3 regions of the Streptomyces sp. NPDC008125 genome follow, and region 3 is predicted to be linked to each of the others. Evidence: riboswitches for the same ligand, from Rfam matches in the RefSeq annotation. Region 3 holds a riboswitch; each other region holds the start of a gene.

Region 1 (3,265 bases), on a different contig from region 3:
TGCCGCCGGCCGCGGCGTAGGCGTCGAGAACCGCGAAGGACTCGGCCTCGTCGGCGGTCCAGCCGAAGACGTTGCCGCCGAGGGCGAGGGGGAAGACCTCGATGCCGGACGTGCCGAGCTTGCGGAGAGAAGAAGTCATGAGGGGTTCAACGAAACGGGCTGAGGGCCGTATTCCGGTCAGCGGCTCCGAATCGTGGCCGGTCGCCGTCCCGGGGCGCGCTCCTCGCTCGTACTCCGCGTCCGTGCTCGGGGCGCAGGGCGCCCGTGCCCGGGGCGGACGGGCAACCGTCGGCGGAGAGAGAACCGCGGGAGGAGAGAAACGAGGGTGGGCGGAGAACCGGCAGCCCTGACGTCCTGGGGGGGTAGAGCGTCAAGGCTGCCGGGGTTCAGGGGCTCGGCGATACGCCGAGCGTCAGACGGTGAGGCCCTTGCCGGTCAGCCAGGCCATCGGGTCGATGCCGGCGCCGTCCGGGGTGTGGATTTCGAGGTGGAGGTGCGGGCCGGTGACGTTGCCGGTGGCTCCGACGCGGCCGATGGTGTCGCCCGTGCTGACCTGCTGGCCGACGACCACGTCCATGGAGGACTGGTGGCAGTACCAGACCTCCGTACCGTCGTCGAGCTCCAGGACCGTGCGGTACCCGTACGAGCCCGACCAGCCCGCGGACTTGACCGTTCCACCGTGCACGGCCTTGACCGGGGTGCCGGTCGGCGCGGCGAAGTCCAGGCCGGTGTGCTGCCCGGAGGCCCACATCGTGCCGGCTTCTCCGAAGGTGGAGGTGATCGTGTACGCGGAGGTGGGGAGCGAGTAGCTGGCGGCGAGCTTGGCGAGCCTCTCGGCCTCGGCCTTCTTCGCCGCGGCCTCCTCGGCCGCCTTCTTTTCCGCGGCGGCCTTCGCCTCCGCCTCGTCCTGCTGCTTCTTCGCCTCGGTGGCGGCCTTGGTGGCGGCCGCCGCCTCCTCGGCCGCCTTCGCGTCCGCGTCGGCGGCGGACTGCTGCTGCTCGGCCTGCTGGAGGATGCGGGCGCGCAGGGCCTCGCCCGCGTCGGTGGCACCCTGCTCGGTCTCCGCCGTGGTGAGCCCGGCGGTGGTGAACGGCGCGGCCGCGGCGACCGGGGCGGGGGTGTCGTGGGACTCGACCGCGGTGATCAGAGCGCCCAGCCCGGGCACGGACGTGGCGTCGGGGAGGTTGTCCGCGAGCGCATCGGGAAGAGAGATGGAGACCGGCGGCTTGCTCTGCGCGGTGGCCATGCCGCCCGCACCGACGGCCGCGATGACGCCGACCCCGAGGACGGTGGAACTACGCGCGAGACCACGCTGCTTGGCCACGCGGTGCCGGCCGCGGACGGGGCGGAGGGAATCCTCGGTGGGGTTCCATTCCTCCCACGCCTTGTCGGAGTCGCCGGGGGAGCCGAAACCGTCGAGGGTGGCAAAGGGCGACGGGGCCTCTGGGGCAGGCTGGTTGGACGCCACGGGGGCGCACTCCTTTCCTTCCTTCTCGCCTACCGGGTTAGCTGACGGGTTCGGAGCAGGAAGGTCTCCTACGGACGCCTGACGTCTCTGATCGAGACACAGGTGTCCGATTCACCCCAAGAAGGTGGTTCCCCGGTTCCCTTGCGGAATTCGGCGCTCGCGCACGGCGCCGTCTCTGACGACGGCTGGGACGACCGCGCTGCGTTATCGAACGTTAATAGACAGACGGCTTCGATTCCAAGCCGTCCCCCTTGATCATTCCCACTTCAGGGCGGTATTTACCACCGCATATCACCACTCAACAGGGCGACTTGCGGACAATCGGTGCGCCCCGACTTTTCTGACGGTGTGTCATATGTTATCGAGCGGCACCGGTCTGCTACGGAACGTCGCCACACTCGTCCGACGCCCTCGGGGGAGGTCGGAAGGGCCTCGGGACGGCGGCCCGCACCACCGCGTCAGCCGTCCCCCCGGCCGACGATCGGCACGGTGGTCCGGCGCTCCGGCTGGTCCTCCGCCGGCCGGGCGACCGCGAGCAGCGCCAGGTCGTCCGTCGAGCGGCCACCGGTGTGCAGCCGGACGTCGTCGGTGAGCGCCGTCAGCAGCTCGTCCGGACCGGGGAAGATCCGCCCGCGCAGCCGCTCCGCCGGGTCGTAGAACACGCCCGCCCGGTCGCGCGCCTCGGAGAGCCCGTCCGTATAGGTCAGCAGGGTCGCGCCCGGCGGCAGATCCCACTCGTCCACCTGGTCCGGCCAGACGCCCAGCGCCATGCCGAGAGGGAGTGCGGGCATGCTCGGCCGCAGCACGTCCAGCTCTCCTCCGGCATGGAGCAGCAACGGTTCGGGGTGGCCCCGGTTGACGATCCGCAGAGTCGCGGAGCCCTGCGGGATCTCGGCGAGCACCGCGGTGACGAACCCCTCCACCGGGTCCAGCCCCCCGCGCCGCGCGGCGTCCCTGGCCAGCGCCCGCTCCAGCCGTTGCGCCACGCCGTCCAGCGTCTCCTCCTGCTCGGCGGCCTCCCGGAAGGCGCCGATGATCACCGCCACCGCCTCGACCGCGTCGAGCCCCTTGCCTCGTACGTCACCGAGCACGAGGCGTACGCCGTACGGGGTGTCCGCGACGGCGAAGAGGTCGCCGCCGACGTACTCGTCCGCCTGCGCCGCCTCGTACCGCGCGGCGACATGGAGCCCGCCGACCCGGTCGGCCGGCACGGGCAGCACCGCGCGCATGGCGGTCTCCGCGATGATCCGGGCGGAAGCGAGCTGCTCGTTGCCGCGCCGTACGACGCCGTTGATGACGAGCGCCAGCACAGCGGCGGTGAAGACGGTGAGCGTCTCGATGATCGGGACGATCTGCCCGATGGTGCCCACGTACACCCGCATCGCGATGACGGCGGTCAGCGAGGCGACACCGATCCGGATGGTCCCCGCCCGGGAAGCGAACGGAGCGGCGATGAGCGGGGCGGCGACGAACAGGGGCACCGCCGTGAAGCGGGGCGGCGAAGCGATGTCGAAAGCGAGTCCGCCGACGATGAGCAGGGCAGGCAGCATCCGCACGAAGCGCCGGGCACCCACACCCCCGGCCATCCAGCCATGCTCGTACAGCGGTTTCCCCACCTCTGCGCTTCTCCTGCCCTGTCCCGCCACGGCTGCGGAACCTACCGCGCCCCGCCCAGGCTGGCCCGAACCGCGCCGCGCGGCGACTCCTCGTCGTCCATAGGGGGGAGCGCGCGACTCCCCTTCGAGCGCCCCCACCGCCGGCGTACGCCGGGCGGTCAGGACCGGCGAAGCGATGGGT
Region 2 (3,265 bases), on a different contig from region 3:
GGGAGTTGACCGGTCCGGCCTGCGGCGGAGCGGCAGAAGGCGACCGGCCGCCCCGCCCTGGTCCTGGCCCTGGTCCTGGCCCTGGCGCTGGTCCTGGTCCTGGTCCTGGTCCTGGCCGCGGCGATGCCGGCCGATCATGTTCCGTACCCTCCTGAACATGAATCGCTCCACCGCTCCCCTCCAGCCCCTCACCCGGCTCGTCGGCGGGAACATATGCGCCTACCAGCCGGCTGCCGACACCTGGGGTGCTCTGTCGCCCGCCAAGATCTTCCGGCCGTCGGCCGGGGACGACGTCGTCGAGCACACCGCTCCCGCCGGCCTCCACCAGGTCTTCTACACGACCCTGCACGCGGCCGTCTGCGTGACGGCTGACGGGGCCGAGGTCTGGCGGTCGGAGTTCGAACCGAAGTCGGACGAGCGGTTCGGACACAGGCCCGGCTGCGCCCTCTCGTCCGACGGGCTCACGGTCTGGATCTACCGGCCCGACGCCATGGCCGAACGAGGCCGCCCGGACCAGTGGGTCGCCCTGGACGCCGTAACCGGAGCGGTCCTCGCGCAGGCGGATCTGGACACGGTCGGGCACGGTGGCGTCCAGCTCGTGCACCGGGCGGGCGGCGAGATCCTCCTCGACGTGGGCGAGGGGCAGGACGGATCGGTCATCTACCGGGCATCGCTGTCGGGTGGGCGGATGGACCTCTTCCGCTACCCCTGGGACGACAGGGTCCTCATCGATCTGTCGCCGGACGGGCGGCACTTCATGACGGTCGATCATGCTCAGGGCGACATGGCCGTCCACACGTACCCGGACGGCGAGGTCGCGTTCACTCTGTCCGTCGACGCCCTCGGGCACGATCCGGAAGAGGACTACGTGGAATGGGGCGGCGGCTACCTGGACCCGGAGACCATCGTCGTGACCGTCGTCGGCGAGACGGAGAGCGAGGAGGAGTGGTTCCGCCACACCCGCGTCGACGCGCGGTCCGGCGAGGTCCGAGGCGCATTCGAGGCGCACGGCGAGAATTCCTACGACATGCAGCCTCTCGGGGACGGGTCCTGGCTCACCAAGGGCCCGGACGGCCACCCGATTCGCCGGAGGGACTCCTGAGGTCCCGGTGACGGCGATCCGGTCGGGATCCGGAGCGGAGGAGCGGAGCCGTTTCCCGATTCCAGCGACACGCCCGTGAGGAATATCCGATTTTCCGCTCGTTCGGCGCAGGGGTTCGGTCCGTCGCGCCCTTCTCTCGATTTGCGCTTCCCGGCGTTCTCCCCATGCCCCAAGTGCCGCACTGAGCAACCTTGGTGGAGGCATCCGGGTGCGCGCCCCCGGCCGCGCGGGACGCTCCCCCACTCTCCCGGCGCAACGTCGGCCGACCGTACTGACTTCCTCTGCCACCTCGAAAATTACGCACGGCCTGGGTCAAGATCCGTGTGACGACAAGCCCCCGCCACCCCGACGGGGCGGTCCGCGCGGACGCCGAGTCCTGCCGCCGAGCGGATGACGGGTCGACAGGAGTGGATCGGCAGGAGTGGAGGACCCGAGCACAACGGGTCGACCGGGCAACCGGCCGTCCCTCGGGGTGAAGCCGCGACGCGCGGCCGGGCGACTTCGCCAGCCCGAACCCGACAGGTCATCTTTCACAGGCGGCTGACGAAGGGTTGCGCATGACTGCGCAGGTTCATGTCCCGTCTCTGCTCACCCGGGCCGGTACGGCCTCGGTCCTCACTCTGGCCCTCAGCTCGACCATGCTGGCCCCCGGCCTGGTCTCCGACGCCGAGGCCGCCGCCCAGTCGACGAAGGCGCTCCGGGTCGCCGCGTCCAAGAAGGGCGCCCCCTACCAGTGGGGCGCCGCGGGTCCCCGGCGGTTCGACTGCTCCGGGCTGACGCTCTACTCGTTCAAGCGGGTCGGCAAGAAGCTGCCCCGCACGGCGCAGCAGCAGTACAACAAGACGCGCCACATCACTTCCTCACAGCGCAGGAGGGGCGACCTGGTCTTCTTCCACAGCGGTCGCAGCGTCTACCACGTGGGCATCTACGCCGGAAACGGCAAGATCTGGCACTCCCCGAAGACCGGTGCCGTGGTGCGGCTGGAGCGGATCTGGACGAAGCGGGTCTGGTACGGACGGGTGCGCTGACGCACGCCGGGCGCCCGTGCCGCCGACGCACGGCGCCCGGCCCGGACGCGGCGACACGCGACGACCCCGCCGGGTCGCACGGTCGCCCCGTCCGGGCCGGGCGCGACGTCAACTCCGCACCGGTACGGACCAGGGCAGCACGATCCACACGGTCTTGCCGCCGTCCTCGTTCGGGGTGACGCCGAACCGTCCGCCGCACTCCCCGGCGAGGATCCGGATGATCGCCAGGCCCCGCCCGTTGTCCCGCTGCGCGGCCGGGGGCAGCCGTCTGGGCCACCGGGGGTGGCTGTCCGACACCTCGAGCCGCAGTTCCTCGTCACGGTCGAGCACCAGCCGCACCGTGAACGTGGGTGACTGGCCCAGCGTGTGCAGGACCGCGTTGGTCGCGAGCTCCGAGACGATCAGCAAAATCCTCCCCGCGTCATCCGTGTCGTCGTGCATGCCCCACTCGGCGAGTACGCGTGCCACGTGTCTGCGGGCCGCGGACACCGACACCGGATCGCTCGGCAGGGTGACATGTGCTTCCTGATGATCTGCCATGGCGACGCCGTCCCTTTCCGCCCGGCCGACCCCTATCGGCCCGGATTGTGCCTGGCGCCAGAGTGCCACCGCCGGGCCCCCCGCAGACACGATCTGCCGAGATATGCATATATCTATCGCTCAATGCGGTGAACTCCGGCTCACCGGAGCTCGAACGTTCGGCACACTTGCTTCCAGGTCGGCCGACGGAGCGGTCGACCGTGCCGCCAGGCGGGAAGGAGACCGGAATGGGCAACGGCCCCGTCGTGCGCCGTCGCAAACTCGGGGAAGAGCTGCGGAGTCTGCGCCACTCTTCGGGACTCACGAGCCAACAGGCGGCATCGCTGCTCGGCTGGCACCAGTCGAAGGTGAGCAGGATCGAGACGGGCGCGAGCGGCGTGTCCCCGGCCGATGTCGGCCGCCTGCTCGACGCGTACGCCGTCGTCGATCCCGAACTGCGCACCCTGCTCTCGGCACTGGCCGGGTCGGCGGACGGCCGCGACACGGGCTGGTGGCACGCCTACCGGGGCATCATTCCGCCGCAGTACCGCGACTTCATCGCCCTGGAAGCGCAGGCCGAGACCGCGAGGACGCTGGAGACCTCGGTGGTCCCCGG
Region 3 (3,265 bases):
TCATGGCGCGCGCCCTCTCCGAGGGGACCGACAAGCACAGCGCGGAGGAGTTCGCCGCCGAGCTGGAGCGCTGCGGCGCCACGCTCGACGCGCACGCAGACCATCCGGGCGTCCGGGTCTCGCTGGAGGTTCCCGCCTCCCGGCTGGCCAAGGCGCTCGGCCTGGTCGCCGAGGCGCTGCGGGCTCCCGCCTTCGCCGACAGCGAGATCGAGCGCCTGGTGGGCAACCGCCTCGACGAGATCCCGCACGAGCAGGCCAACCCCGCGCGCCGTGCCGCCAAGCAGCTCTCCAAGGAGCTGTTCCCGGCCACCGCCCGGATGTCGCGCCCGCGTCTGGGGACCGAGGACACCGTGCGGCGGATCGACGCCGCCGCCGTGCGCGCCTTCTACGACGCCCACGTCCGCCCCGCCACCGCGGTCGCGGTCGTCGTCGGCGACCTCACCGGCATCGACCTGGACGCCCTGCTCGCCGACACCCTCGGCGACTGGTCGGGCGACGCCGGCAGCCCCCGCCCGGTGGCGCCGATCACCGCGGACGACACCGGCCGCGTGGTCATCGTGAACCGTCCGGGAGCCGTGCAGACGCAGCTGCTCATCGGCCGTATCGGCGCGGACCGGCACGACAGCGTCTGGCCCGCCCAGGTCCTCGGGACGTACTGCCTCGGCGGCACGCTCACCTCGCGGCTCGACCGGGTGCTGCGCGAGGAGAAGGGATACACCTACGGCGTGCGCGCCTTCGCCCAGGTGCTCCGCTCCACGGCCGGCGGTCAGGACTCCGGCCCCGCCGGTGCGGCGATGCTGGCCATCAGCGGCTCGGTGGACACCGAGTCCACGGGCCCCGCGCTCGACGACCTCTGGAAGGTCCTGCGGACCCTCGCGGCGGACGGGCTGACGGACGCCGAGCGCGAGACCGCCGTGCAGAACCTGGTGGGTGTGGCCCCGCTCAAGTTCGAGACGGCCGCCTCCGTCGCGGCGACCCTCGCCGACCAGGTCGAGCAGCAGCTGCCCGACGACTTCCAGGCCCACCTGTACGCGCGGCTCGCCGAGACCGGCACGGTCGAAGCGACCGCCGCGGTGGTCAACGCCTTCCCGGTGGACCGGCTGGTGACGATTCTGGTGGGCGATGCGGCGCAGATCGCCGATCCGGTCCGTGCGCTGGGCATCGGCGAGGTGACGGTCGTCAGCGGCTGACCCGCCGCCAACCGAACGACCGGGCGCGCCCCGGCCACGACCCCGGTGGGAGAGATCCCGCCGGGGTCGTGGTGTTTGTCCACTTTGCGAGGAAGAGTGGCTGTCTGCCCTGTGGGATGCGCTACAAAACCCCCTGTCCGTTTGGTGATCGAAAGCGCCGCGGCCTAGCGTCGATCCGGCTGTCCGCCGACTGTGTACCGCACTCGCGGTGCCGGACAGTCATCGCCGAGTCCCCGTCAGGCGCGAGCCTGGGGAGCCGGGGACCCACGAAGTCCCTGGGGTGAATCGGGCACCCGCGTCTCGTGAGAGGTGCGAACGCCCGTAGGAGACCTTCCTGCTCCGAACCCGTCAGCTAACCCGGTAGGCGAGAAGGAAGGAAAGGACCCGCTCCTCCATGGCGTTCACCCGTGCCACCGGGACGCATCGTGCCCCGGGCCGTCTGACGCGCTCCACCGCCAGGTTCGCCGGCGTCGCTGCCCTCGCCGCCACCGGCGTCGTCGGCTCGATCGCCTCCCCGGCCCTCGCCGCCGACTCCACCGTCCCGTCGCCCGGCAGGACAGGCCTGATCGAGGCCGTGTCGCTCGGCGACTCCATCGCGGACCGGATAGCCGACCAGGCGGCGGCCCAGCAGCGTGGGGCCCAGGCCAGGGCGAAGGCCGAAGCGAAGGCGAAGGCGGAAGCCGCCGCACGGGCCAGGGAGGCCCGCGAGGAGAAGGCCCGCGCCGCCCGCGCCGCCGAGCGCGCCCGCCTGAACTCCTTCCACCTGCCCATCGCGGGCTCGTACATCAGCACCGGCTACGAGTCGAGCGGCTCGCTCTGGTCCTCCGGCAGCCACTCGGGCGTCGACTTCCACGCCGCCACCGGCACCCCGGTACTCGCCGTGGGCGCGGGGACGGTCGTCGAGGCCGGCTGGGGCGGCGCGTACGGCAACAACATCGTGCTGCGGATGACGGACGGCACGTACACCCAGTACGGCCACCTCTCCTCCCTCGGTGTCCTCGTCGGCCAGCGCGTCTCCTCCGGGGCGCGGATCGGCCTCTCCGGCGCCACCGGCAACGCGACCGGCCCCCACCTGCACTTCGAGGCGCGCACCGGCCCGGAGTACGGCACCGACATGGATCCCGTGGCGTATCTGCGGGCCCACGGCCTCACCGTCTGACCCCCGGCCGCCCCACGCGTCCGGTCCCGCGGTTCCGCCGTCCGACCGCCGTCGGACGCTCCTGATCGTCCCGAAGTCCCGGCCCGTGCCGGGGCTTCGGCATATCGCCCGAAACCCCTCCGGCCGCCGGCTCCGCAGGCAAAAGATATGTGCGAATTCCGGTACGCCATCGGAAATTCACTCAGATTGCAATAGAGTCACGGTGCAGGCTTCGATCGGCCGCGTTTCGCGGGGATTAAGGCGGAGGTTCGGACATGCGCATTCCCGCGCACTCGGTATGCACGGCAATCCGTGACGACATCGTCTCGGGCGTCTACGAACGCGGCAGCCGCCTGACCGAGGAGCTCCTGGCGAGACGGTACGGCGTCTCCCGCGTGCCGGTGCGCGAAGCGCTGCGGACCCTGGAGTCGGAGGGGTTCGTGGTCACCCGCAGACACGCCGGCGCCTGCGTCGCCGAGCCGACGGAGCAGGAGGCGGCCGACCTCCTGGAGGTGAAGCTCCTGCTGGAGCCGCTGGGCGCGGCCCGGGCCGCGCAGCGGCGCACCGAGGCGCATCTCAAGGTCCTGCGCGGACTGGTCAAACTGGGGCAGGAGAGGGCCCGCCGGGGCGAGGGGGAGGACCTGCGCTCCCTCGGTGGCTGGTTCCACGAGACACTCGCCCAGGCCTCCGGCAGCCCCGGCCTCATCGCGTTGCTGACCCAGCTCCGGCACAAGATCGCCTGGATGTACGCCGTCGAGCAGCCGGTCCGTCCCGTCGAGTCGTGGGCCGAACACGGCGCTCTCGTGGACGCGGTGGCCCGGGGCGACGCGGAGCGCGCCAGGGGGCTGGCCGTGCAGCACGCGGAGCGTTCACTGGCCGCGCACCGGCCGCGCCGCCCGGTCCGAGCGGTGAAACAGACCCGGGTGAGCACTTTGCA

The links. Region 3 has a riboswitch for cyclic di-AMP ahead of ACFZAX_RS02165 (peptidoglycan DD-metalloendopeptidase family protein). Riboswitches for the same ligand answer to the same signal wherever they lie in the genome.
Region 1: another riboswitch for cyclic di-AMP. It lies ahead of ACFZAX_RS23340 (peptidoglycan DD-metalloendopeptidase family protein); the one in region 3 lies ahead of ACFZAX_RS02165 (peptidoglycan DD-metalloendopeptidase family protein).
Region 2: another riboswitch for cyclic di-AMP. It lies ahead of ACFZAX_RS26295 (NlpC/P60 family protein); the one in region 3 lies ahead of ACFZAX_RS02165 (peptidoglycan DD-metalloendopeptidase family protein).

Annotation. Positions count from the first base shown of each region.
Region 1 covers NZ_JBIBHR010000014.1:20,268-23,532, forward strand. The annotation lists gene ACFZAX_RS23335 (aldo/keto reductase) at 1-139, opposite strand, end outside; gene ACFZAX_RS23340 (peptidoglycan DD-metalloendopeptidase family protein) at 413-1,468, opposite strand; cyclic di-AMP (ydaO/yuaA leader) riboswitch at 1,480-1,634, opposite strand; gene ACFZAX_RS23345 (SpoIIE family protein phosphatase) at 1,927-3,054, opposite strand.
Region 2 covers NZ_JBIBHR010000017.1:48,486-51,750, forward strand. The annotation lists gene ACFZAX_RS26285 (hypothetical protein) at 1-9, shown strand, start outside; gene ACFZAX_RS26290 (hypothetical protein) at 158-1,102, shown strand; cyclic di-AMP (ydaO/yuaA leader) riboswitch at 1,553-1,631, shown strand; gene ACFZAX_RS26295 (NlpC/P60 family protein) at 1,660-2,130, shown strand; gene ACFZAX_RS26300 (ATP-binding protein) at 2,239-2,670, opposite strand; gene ACFZAX_RS26305 (Scr1 family TA system antitoxin-like transcriptional regulator) at 2,898-3,265, shown strand, end outside.
Region 3 covers NZ_JBIBHR010000001.1:521,037-524,301, reverse strand. The annotation lists gene ACFZAX_RS02170 (insulinase family protein) at 1-1,190, shown strand, start outside; cyclic di-AMP (ydaO/yuaA leader) riboswitch at 1,404-1,572, shown strand; gene ACFZAX_RS02165 (peptidoglycan DD-metalloendopeptidase family protein) at 1,585-2,349, shown strand; gene ACFZAX_RS02160 (FCD domain-containing protein) at 2,604-3,265, shown strand, end outside.